DNA from 3 places in the Lysinibacillus sp. NPDC056185 genome. Region 3 is predicted to be linked to each of the others. Evidence: riboswitches for the same ligand, from Rfam matches in the RefSeq annotation. Region 3 holds a riboswitch; each other region holds the start of a gene.
What was found. Region 3 has a riboswitch for thiamine pyrophosphate ahead of thiT (energy-coupled thiamine transporter ThiT). Riboswitches for the same ligand answer to the same signal wherever they lie in the genome.

Region 1 (3,153 bases), on a different contig from region 3:
CCATTTTTGCCATCCTGGTGCTGCTGTAGCCCAAACAATGTCACCTTCTTGTACACCTAACCAATTTGGAGCAGTAGTTCGCAAGTGCGCATAACCCCAGCTATGTGTATGAACCGCTGCCTTTGGATTGCCTGTTGTACCACTCGTATAAGCTAAAAATGCAATGTCTGTACTCTTAGTCGGCGTAGAACTTATGTAAGTCGTCGGTTGATTTTGCATTTTTTCAAGCAGCGGCTGCCAAGGTTCCTGTGCATGACCAATGACAAATTGCTGTATTTCTTGTAATTTCCCCACATTATCGAATTGTTCAATATAAGGCTCAAATGCTACAACGCCTTTTGCATCGGCATGATTGATTCGATATTCAATATCCTTAGTTCTCAGCATTTCTGAGCTAGGTATAATGGTTAAGCCTGCCTTTAAGGCAGCAATATAGACGATATATGCTTCAACTGATCTGGGCACCATGACCAAAATAACATCACCTTTTTTTAACCCTTGAGATGTAAATACATGTGCTGCCTGGTTCGCCTTTTCAAGTAAAGCTCGATATGTTAAGTACTGAATTTCCTCATCTTCGTTATAAACTAATAATGCATTTTTAGTAGAATCCTGTGCATATTTTTCAATTTCCTCTGAAATGTTATACCATTCTGGTGCGATTAAATCTTCTCTTTTCATGGCAAATGCCCCCTTTTGTACGCTCATTATAAAACTCAATTTTTATCATTTTCAATGGAATTCACTCCAATTCATTAAAGTCGTGACAACTATCATGTTCTGCTATATGGCATCAGTCACGTATTAGTACTATCAATTTCGACTTAGCTTTAGTGCCGTTTTCGCAATGAAGAAAAAAACTCCCTATTGAACACGAGTGAATAATATGGTACATTTTGGTCAACTAAAAGCAAGATTGCAGGGGGACTCATTTAGAGTTGAGAAGGTAAAACCTGACCCTTTGAACCTGTTAGTTAATACTGACGTAGGGAGCAACTCACATCTATTTACTGATGAAAGGCTCTTTTGCGTGTTTTTTTCTACACGAAAAAGAGCCTTTTTTTGCACGCTTACGTCCATCCAACAAGGAGGACTTAAAATGGTATTTCATACTATCCGTAAACAAAATCCACTTATTCATTGCATTACTAATTATGTTGTGGCTAATTTTCAAGCAAATGGCTTATTAGCAATAGGCGCTTCACCAGTTATGGCAGATGACAGTCATGAGGTTGAAGAAATGGTCGCAATTTCCTCAGGCTTATTGATAAATATCGGTACCCTTAACGAGCGAATGAAAGAATCAATGTTACTTGCTGGAAAAAAAGCAAATGCCCTTGGTATTCCCGTCGTTTTAGATCCTGTTGCTGCAGGTGCAACAACTTACCGGAAACAAACGGTACAACAATTACTTAAGGAAATAAATTTTGCGGCTATTCGTTGTAATATCGGAGAGCTTGCAGCTATAGCCGATGTAGAATGGCAACAAAAAGGCGTAGATAGTGGTAGTGGTTCAATTTCTTTAGAAGTTGAGGCACAAAAAGTAGCTCAACTCTACGATTGTATTGTTATTGTGACCGGTGAAAAGGATTTTATTACTGATGGCGAACATCAGCAATGGGTTACAGGTGGAAATTTTCAAATGACAGAAGTTACTGGAACAGGTTGCTTATTGAGCGCCATTTGTTGTGCATCCTACGTCGCAGGAAATAAACCATTCAACCAATTGGTAGAAACATTATCGCTTTATAAAAAAGTGGCTGAACAAGCCGCTTCTTCTACTTCATACATTGGCGATTTTCAAATTGCAGTATTGAACGAACTACATCGCCTTTCCAAGGGTGGTGAACAATAATGCATATTGTAACAACAATTGCTGGTTCTGATAGTGGTGGCGGTGCAGGCATACAGGCTGATTTAAAAACATTTCAGGAATTAAAGGTGTTTGGAACGTCTGTTATTACAGCTTTAACCGCTCAGAATACACTTGGTGTATCGGATGTCTTACCAATTGAAGTTAGTTTTGTTGAGAAACAACTGCAAGCGCTAGTCGAGGATTTTTCAATAAGTGCCGTTAAAACCGGAATGCTGTTTTCCTCTGAAATAATTCAATCAATTGCACAGATTTTAGCTGAAAGAAATATTCCGCTTATAGTAGATCCTGTCATGATTGCAAAAGGCGGTGAAAGTTTATTACAGCAAGAAGCAATTGAGGCATTACGCAGTTGTTTGCTTCCTTTAGCAACAGTCGTAACACCGAACATTCCTGAGGCAGAAACCCTTTCTGGAAGGACAATCAATTCTTTAACAGATATTAAAGAAGCAGCTAAGGTCTTATTACTAATGGGCGTTCAATGCGTCATTATTAAAGGCGGTCATTTAGAGGATAAATGTTATGCTACTGATTATGTATTTTTCCAAGATGGTCGATCATTTTCCATGCAGTCCACTCGTATTGCAACAAAAAATACGCATGGTACAGGCTGTACGTTTTCCGCTGCATTAACTGCTTTTATTGGTCAGGGACTACCTTTAGAAGAAGCGATTGAGGAAGCTAAAAAATTTATTCAATTAGCAATAACTCATGATTTATCTATTGGTAATGGACATGGTCCTACAAATCATTTTGCTTATCAAAACTTGAAGGATTCCTGTGAGGTGATTATTCATGAAACGTGACGATCTACAGCTATATTTTATAATGGGTACAGGTAATGTTTTCAAACAAGAGCCATTAAACATTTTAGAGAAAGCTCTGCAATCTGGAATTACTATGTTTCAATATCGTGAAAAAGGACCAAATACATTAACTGGGCAAGCCTATGAAGATTTTGCTCGCAAATGTCAAAAGCTCTGTCAACAGTATGATGTTCCGTTTATCGTCAACGATGATGTCGAGCTGGCTATAAAACTTAGAGCGGACGGTATTCATATTGGGCAAGAGGATTCTCCTGTGTCGACGGTGCGTAATAAAATTGGCAATATGATTTTAGGTGTTTCTGTTCATTCACATGCTGAATTACAAACTGCTCTACAATATGGTGCTGATTATGTAGGAATTGGTCCGATTTTTTCAACCACTTCTAAAAGTGACGCCAATCCTCCTAGTGGGACTGATTTTTTACAGCAAGTTAGGATACAATATCCTGAACT
Region 2 (3,153 bases), on a different contig from region 3:
ATGTCCTTGTCCCAAGTGAAGAGGTCGTAGTGACTGTCACAAAGGATGGCTATATTAAGCGTACATCTACACGTTCACATGCAGCTTCGAATGGTCAGGATTTTGCGATGAAGGATTCCGATTATTTATTATATGAAGCAAATTTAAATACACAGCATCATCTACTGCTGTTTACAAATCGAGGCAATTATATTTATCAGCCTGTCCATGAACTACCTGATATTCGTTGGAAGGATCTTGGTCAGCATATTTCTAGTATTGTGCCGACAGGGGAAGATGAATCTATTATTGCTGTATATGGTTTTGAGACATTTGAACAGGCCAATACGTATATTTTAACGGCTACGAAAGATGGACAAATTAAACGCTCACCTGTAGCAGATTATGCTGTTACACGTTATTCGAAACCAATCAAAACGATGAATGTTAAGTCAGGCGATGAAATGATTTTTGCAGGTATCGTGACAGACGAAGTAGAACTAATGTTAACAACAGATACTGCCTATGCTATTCGTTTCCCAATGGAGGAATTGCCAGTAACGGGTGTGAAAACAGGCGGTGTAAAAGGGATTACGCTGAAAGTCGGAGAAGCATTAGTCGGCATCAATGTTTTACCGCCAAATGCCACGGCATATGTTGCGATTGTGACACATCGTGGTGCGGTGAAGAAAATGAATGTTGCCGAGGTAGAGATGACGAGTCGTGCAAAACGTGGCTTAAAAGTGTTAACAGAATTAAAAGCGAACCCACATCGTATCGTGGCTGTAGTCAAGGTAACTGATGAGGAACGGCTAACAATCGAAACGGAAAAAGGCGTGCAAGAGATCCTTGATGTACAAGCATTAACTCGAGCAGATCGCCATTCCAATGGCTCCTTTAAAGTGGATATAGCTACAGACGGTGCTATTTCACATGTCTTTACGGTCAAAAAAGAAGAGAAATAAAACTGATTTTATAGCCCATGCTCCTTAGAGAGCTGGGCTTTTTTTCTATATAGTCTAATCAAAAGAAAGGGTAGGTGTATAGTGACAATAAAGTTTTTAGGCAAATTGGTGAATCGGGTGTAGCTTTACAAGTAAGTTGTTATGAAGATTACTGATTCTTATTCAACGTCTTACTACTAAAAGCAAAAATTAAAAACCACAAAAGGTTCTTGATTTGATTATCAACAATAGTATTTAACAGTGCCTATTAAAACTTCGAACAATATACCGCTTCTTGATTTCAGGAGGGGATTCCTTTTAAATAAAAAATGTTTTACCAAAAAAAGCGGTGAATATTCTCAGGAAATGGAATTGTTGAAGAGAAAGATGAGGCTTTAAATTATATTTACGGGGCTTTCAGAAAACAGAGCCTTGTCATTTACGGATAGATATGGGTATAATAATCACGAAAAGTTCATATGGAAAGAATGTAGGGGGGCTGGTGTTGCCAGCTGAGATTGTGTCCGATAGACGCTGACTCTTTGAACCTGATTTGGCTCGTACCAGCGTAGGGAACATCTATTCAAAAAGTAAAAGTTTTTGATATTGATTACAAAACGTCTGGGAGGAATCCTAGGCGTTTTTTATGTTTTCAGACTTTTATTCATGCACAGACTTTGGGTTTGGGTGTAAACAGACCGTGAATACGCTTTCTTCTGGTAAACACATTCATTTATGAACAATTTCACACTACTTTACTTGGAGGATTCAGCATGAAAAAATGGTTATTGATCCTGTTGGCTACACTGTTAACATTAGTGGGCTGTAGCGAAAAAGAGGATAAAAAGGATACTAAGGGATTAACAAAAGTATCAGTCGTTCTCGATTGGACACCGAACACAAATCATACAGGTTTATATGTAGCGAAAAAACTTGGCTTCTTTAAGGAACAAGGCTTAGATGTCGATATTTTATTACCTGGCGAAACGGGTGCTGATCAGCTTGTGGCGTCTGGCAAGGCTCAGTTTGGCGTAAGTTATCAGGAAGGGATTACACAGGCCCGTGTGCAAGGTGTACCTTTAGTATCGATTGCAGCGATTATTCAGCATAATACTTCTGGCTTCGCATCCATTGCATCAAAAGGCATTTCGTCACCAAAGGATTTTGAAGGTAAAACATACGGTGGCTGGGGTGCACCACTTGAAAAGGCTGTACTACAATCACTTATGCAAACAGAAAATGCGGATATTAATAAGTTAGATATTGTCAATGCAGGCGATATAGATTTCTTCACAATGATGAAAAAAGATATTGATTTTGCGTGGATCTATTATGCATGGACAGGTATCGAAGCAGAACTACGTGGCGAAAAACTGAACATGCTATATTTAACAGATTATAGTGATCAGTTAGATTATTACACGCCTGTACTCGCTACAAATGAAAAAATGATTAAGGATGATCCTGAGACGGTCAAAGCATTTGTCGCTGCTGCAGCAAAGGGCTATGAATATGCGATAATACATCCGAATGAGGCAGCTGATATTTTACTAGAAGCTGTACCTGATTTAGATAAAAACCTTGTGCATAAAAGTCAGGAATGGCTAGCAGATAAGTATCAAGACGACGCTAAACAATGGGGCGAGCAAAAGCTAGCTGTCTGGGAAAACTACGCGAAATGGATGGCCAGCAACAAAGTTTTAGAGGGCGAATTTAACGCAAAACAAGCATTTACAAACGACTTTTTACCGAAAAAGGAGACAAAGTAATATGGCAAACTCATTAATAAGTGTACAAATTATCCCGAAAACTGAAAAATATGAGGATGTGATCCCATATGTCGATGCAGCGATTGCGGTTATCGACGCTTCAGGAGTTAAATATGAAGTTCACCCGTTAGAAACGACAATGGAAGGTGAGCTACCGGTTTTATTACAAATCATTGAAAAAATGAATGACAAGATGATTGAGCTGGGCGCGATCAATGTCATCACGCAAGTGAAAATTTTATATCAGCCATCTGGTATTACAATGGGTACATTGACGGAGAAATACCAGTGATGAGGCAAGCTTTCAAACAAGGAAGGACGATAATTTTTATCGCCTTCCTCTTATTCATATGGGAACTAATTGTCCGCTTTGCTGATACTCCACATTGGCTTTTGCCTGCACCGAGTGCCATTTTGAAAGAAGGTTTTCAATCGTATGAGACGTTTGTGCCACATGCTTT
Region 3 (3,153 bases):
ACATAATGGTTTTGATGAGCTACTTGTGACAACTGCAGCCTTGTTTTTATGCGGAGTGCTACTTGTCGGTATATTATTTATTAAAAAAAATCCTGCCTACCAAAAATAAATTGGTTAGCAGGATTTTTAGCTTTTTTATTGTTCATCTAGAGAAGTTAAAATAATTGGTTTGTCTTTAGTAACGATAATTGAATGCTCGATTTGAGCAACTAATGATTTGTCTGGCGTAACGAATGTCCAGCCATCACCTGACTCTACAATATGCTCCGCTTTCGCTGAGATAAATGGCTCGACTGCAAGAACCATGCCTTCTTTCATAATTGTTGAATCCCAAGCATCGTAGTAGTTTAAAATATGATTTGGCTCATCGTGTAAAGAACGACCTAAACCATGACCTGTTAGGTTCATAATCACTGTTAAATCATTGGCATATGCTTCACGCTCAACAGCTTTACCGATTTGGTTTAATTTTGATCCAGCTTTTACTTTTGTCATCGCACGGTCGAAAGCACTTTTAGCTACGCGACATAACTTTTCTTTATCCTCATAGCCATCACCAACTACAAATGAAATGCCCGTATCAGCAAAATAGCCATTTAATGAACCAGATACATCAATATTTACGATATCTCCCTCGTTAATCACACGTTTACCTGGAATACCATGTGCGACTTCCTCATTCACACTAATACATGTGTATCCTGGGAAATCATACTCCCCTTTAGGTCCAGAAATTGCTCCTGCTTCTGCAAACATACGACCTGCAATTTCATCTAATTCAAGTGTTGTTACACCTGGTTTTGTAGCAGCCTTCATTGCCTCACGAATTTCAGCACAAATACGGCCGATTTTTTTAAATGCTTCAATCTCTTCTTGCGTTTTTACAATCATTTTTAACGTCCCTTTCATCTAATGTCTATTCATTAATATAACATAACTTTTTATACAAAAAACGCTAAATGCTTTAAATATTATATGCCATCATGAATTGTAAAGTGCTGAAAAACAGGCTCTTCACTATAGCGTGGGGTTGATTTCCGTTCCGACTGGGCGCTTTGTAGCTGACGCTTTGCTTTCGCTACAGAAACACATTTGTTGCTGTCGCTTCGCTTTCGCACAGAGCAAAGCTTCCTGGGGGCGTCCGATGAGCCGCTTAGGCCAACACGATGCTGGTCACGAAGGAGTTATCACAGGATGTGATGTTCTTAGCCTTCGTTCCTCTATTGCTAATCCCCAAGGAGTCGCCCAGTCTCCACTCCAATCAACTATATCCATGGATACGTTTTAACAAATGCCATCCCTATCTAGCTCTAAAAATCCTCCGCCTTTTGGATTCTTTTTAGGGTATAAAAGGTGGGTGTTCTAGTTTCAATAATAATAAAACCCTCCACTTATGTGAAGGGCATACTAATTATGATTTTCGTTGCATTAATTGAGGTGCTGCTGTAAATAGTAGAACACCGACAATCGCTGTTAAAATCGTTGCTGGTAGCATATATGTTCCATTGTAGATGATTGAATAAATCCACGCATTTTGATCGCCAGCATACTCTGAGAAAAATACAGCGCCCGCAATGGTATGTGCTGCATAACGTAAAAAGCCCGCTAATACAGTTCCTACAATAATATAAAGTGCCATTTTCTTTTTGTTTAAATCTTTGGCAGCATCGAGCACTGGTCGGCGAACAACGGCCGCCAAGCCTACTACTGTAAAGGCAACACCATAATCAAGTAATCCTTGTAGCCAATGTATAATATAGGCGCCAAACATTGTTTGCATCACACCAATAAGTAATCCCGTTGTCAGGCCAGGAATAAGGCCCCAGCGGAATGCTATTAAAATTATTGGTACCATCACTAGACTAACAGAGCCGCCTTGTGCCCATACTTTAAAGGAAACCTGATCTAGTACAAGGCCAATCGCTGCGAATATCGCAATCTCCACAAGCATTAAAAGTTTTTTATTGTCCATAAATATTCTCTCCTTTGTTCCGATGTAGGATACAAGAGCAGGAATAGAAATCAGTTGGCAAATATGTCCCTATCTGGCATCAATAAAGATAAAAAAACGATGCCAGGACAGAGCCTCACATCGTAAAAGTGTCGGTTTCTATCCACAATCCCTACGCAAGTGTTAACTTACAGGTTCGAAGAGTCAAGGCATTACGTGCCCAGTCTCAGCTGACATCATCAGCTCCCCTTGTGGTCGTTACATCTTAATTTAATTGAACAACCTCATTGTACGCAAACACTGTTACGATTACAACCTCTTCCACATTTTTTTTTGAAACTTTATCGTTTTTCATGCGTAAATATTAAAAAAGGAGGTACTACTATGGAGAACCAAAAAATTTTATCTGCCTTTAGTTATCTCAGTATTTTATTCGCACCCTTTATTGTGCCATTAGTCGTTTACTTTGTTACAAAAGATAGCGACGTAAAGAGGCACTCTATTCGAGCACTGATTTCGCATATAATTCCAGTCGCATTCGGAATCATATTCTTTGCAGTCTTTGTCTTCTCAACTTTATCATTCAACACCAATTTTGACGGTAGTAATAATTTTCTTATCATTTGGTTTGCTTCATTCGCAATTTACATTCTCGTTTCATTAGGAGTCGTTATTTGGAATATTGTTCAGGCTGTTCGCGTGATCCGATAAGTTTCATCTCAACCTCTCCTTAAACAGATAGTACTTAAGGAGCTGTTATTTTGTGAAAGTATCTAAAGTTGTTAAAACCGCTGTAAAATTAGCACCTATCGTTATCCCGATTGTCAAAAAAGTAATCGCTGCAAAAAAAGGAACAAATCCTAACGTAACAAAAAAATAACATAAAAGGCGTATTTCCATATAAACAGAAATACGCCTCTTTGTTATTTCACTTCAAAATATGTTTGACTGTGACCGTTCATTGCTTTTTCAACATGCAACACAGCAGGCATTGTAGCTTTTAACTCTGCAACGTGTGAAATGACTCCAATCATGCGTCCGGAATCTTGTAAATCAATAAGCGTATCAATCGCCTTATTTAATGCTTCTTCATCGAGAGAACCGAAGCCCTCATCAATAAACATCGTTTCAATGCGGATATTACCTTGAAAGCTTTGAATGACATCTGCCATCCCAAGGGCAAGACTTAAAGAAGCATTAAA

Region 1: linked by a shared signal. The riboswitch ahead of thiM (hydroxyethylthiazole kinase) and the one ahead of thiT (energy-coupled thiamine transporter ThiT) in region 3 are both predicted to bind thiamine pyrophosphate.
Region 2: linked by a shared signal. The riboswitch ahead of ACMZ42_RS03840 (ABC transporter substrate-binding protein) and the one ahead of thiT (energy-coupled thiamine transporter ThiT) in region 3 are both predicted to bind thiamine pyrophosphate.

What each region holds. Positions count from the first base shown of each region.
Region 1 is NZ_JBLLLQ010000053.1:11,229-14,381, reverse strand. It holds gene mbcS (acyl-CoA synthetase MbcS) at 1-681, opposite strand, end outside; TPP riboswitch at 911-1,009, shown strand; gene thiM (hydroxyethylthiazole kinase) at 1,100-1,855, shown strand; gene thiD (bifunctional hydroxymethylpyrimidine kinase/phosphomethylpyrimidine kinase) at 1,855-2,679, shown strand; gene thiE (thiamine phosphate synthase) at 2,669-3,153, shown strand, end outside.
Region 2 is NZ_JBLLLQ010000002.1:291,229-294,381, reverse strand. It holds gene parC (DNA topoisomerase IV subunit A) at 1-944, shown strand, start outside; TPP riboswitch at 1,406-1,515, shown strand; gene ACMZ42_RS03840 (ABC transporter substrate-binding protein) at 1,697-2,692, shown strand; gene ACMZ42_RS03835 (MTH1187 family thiamine-binding protein) at 2,694-2,984, shown strand; gene ACMZ42_RS03830 (ABC transporter permease) at 2,984-3,153, shown strand, end outside.
Region 3 is NZ_JBLLLQ010000020.1:54,720-57,872, reverse strand. It holds gene ACMZ42_RS18160 (hypothetical protein) at 1-109, shown strand, start outside; gene map (type I methionyl aminopeptidase) at 136-891, opposite strand; gene ACMZ42_RS18150 (hypothetical protein) at 1,145-1,288, shown strand; gene thiT (energy-coupled thiamine transporter ThiT) at 1,412-1,972, opposite strand; TPP riboswitch at 2,103-2,211, opposite strand; gene ACMZ42_RS18140 (DUF4870 domain-containing protein) at 2,336-2,662, shown strand; gene ACMZ42_RS18135 (SbcC/MukB-like Walker B domain-containing protein) at 2,875-3,153, opposite strand, start outside.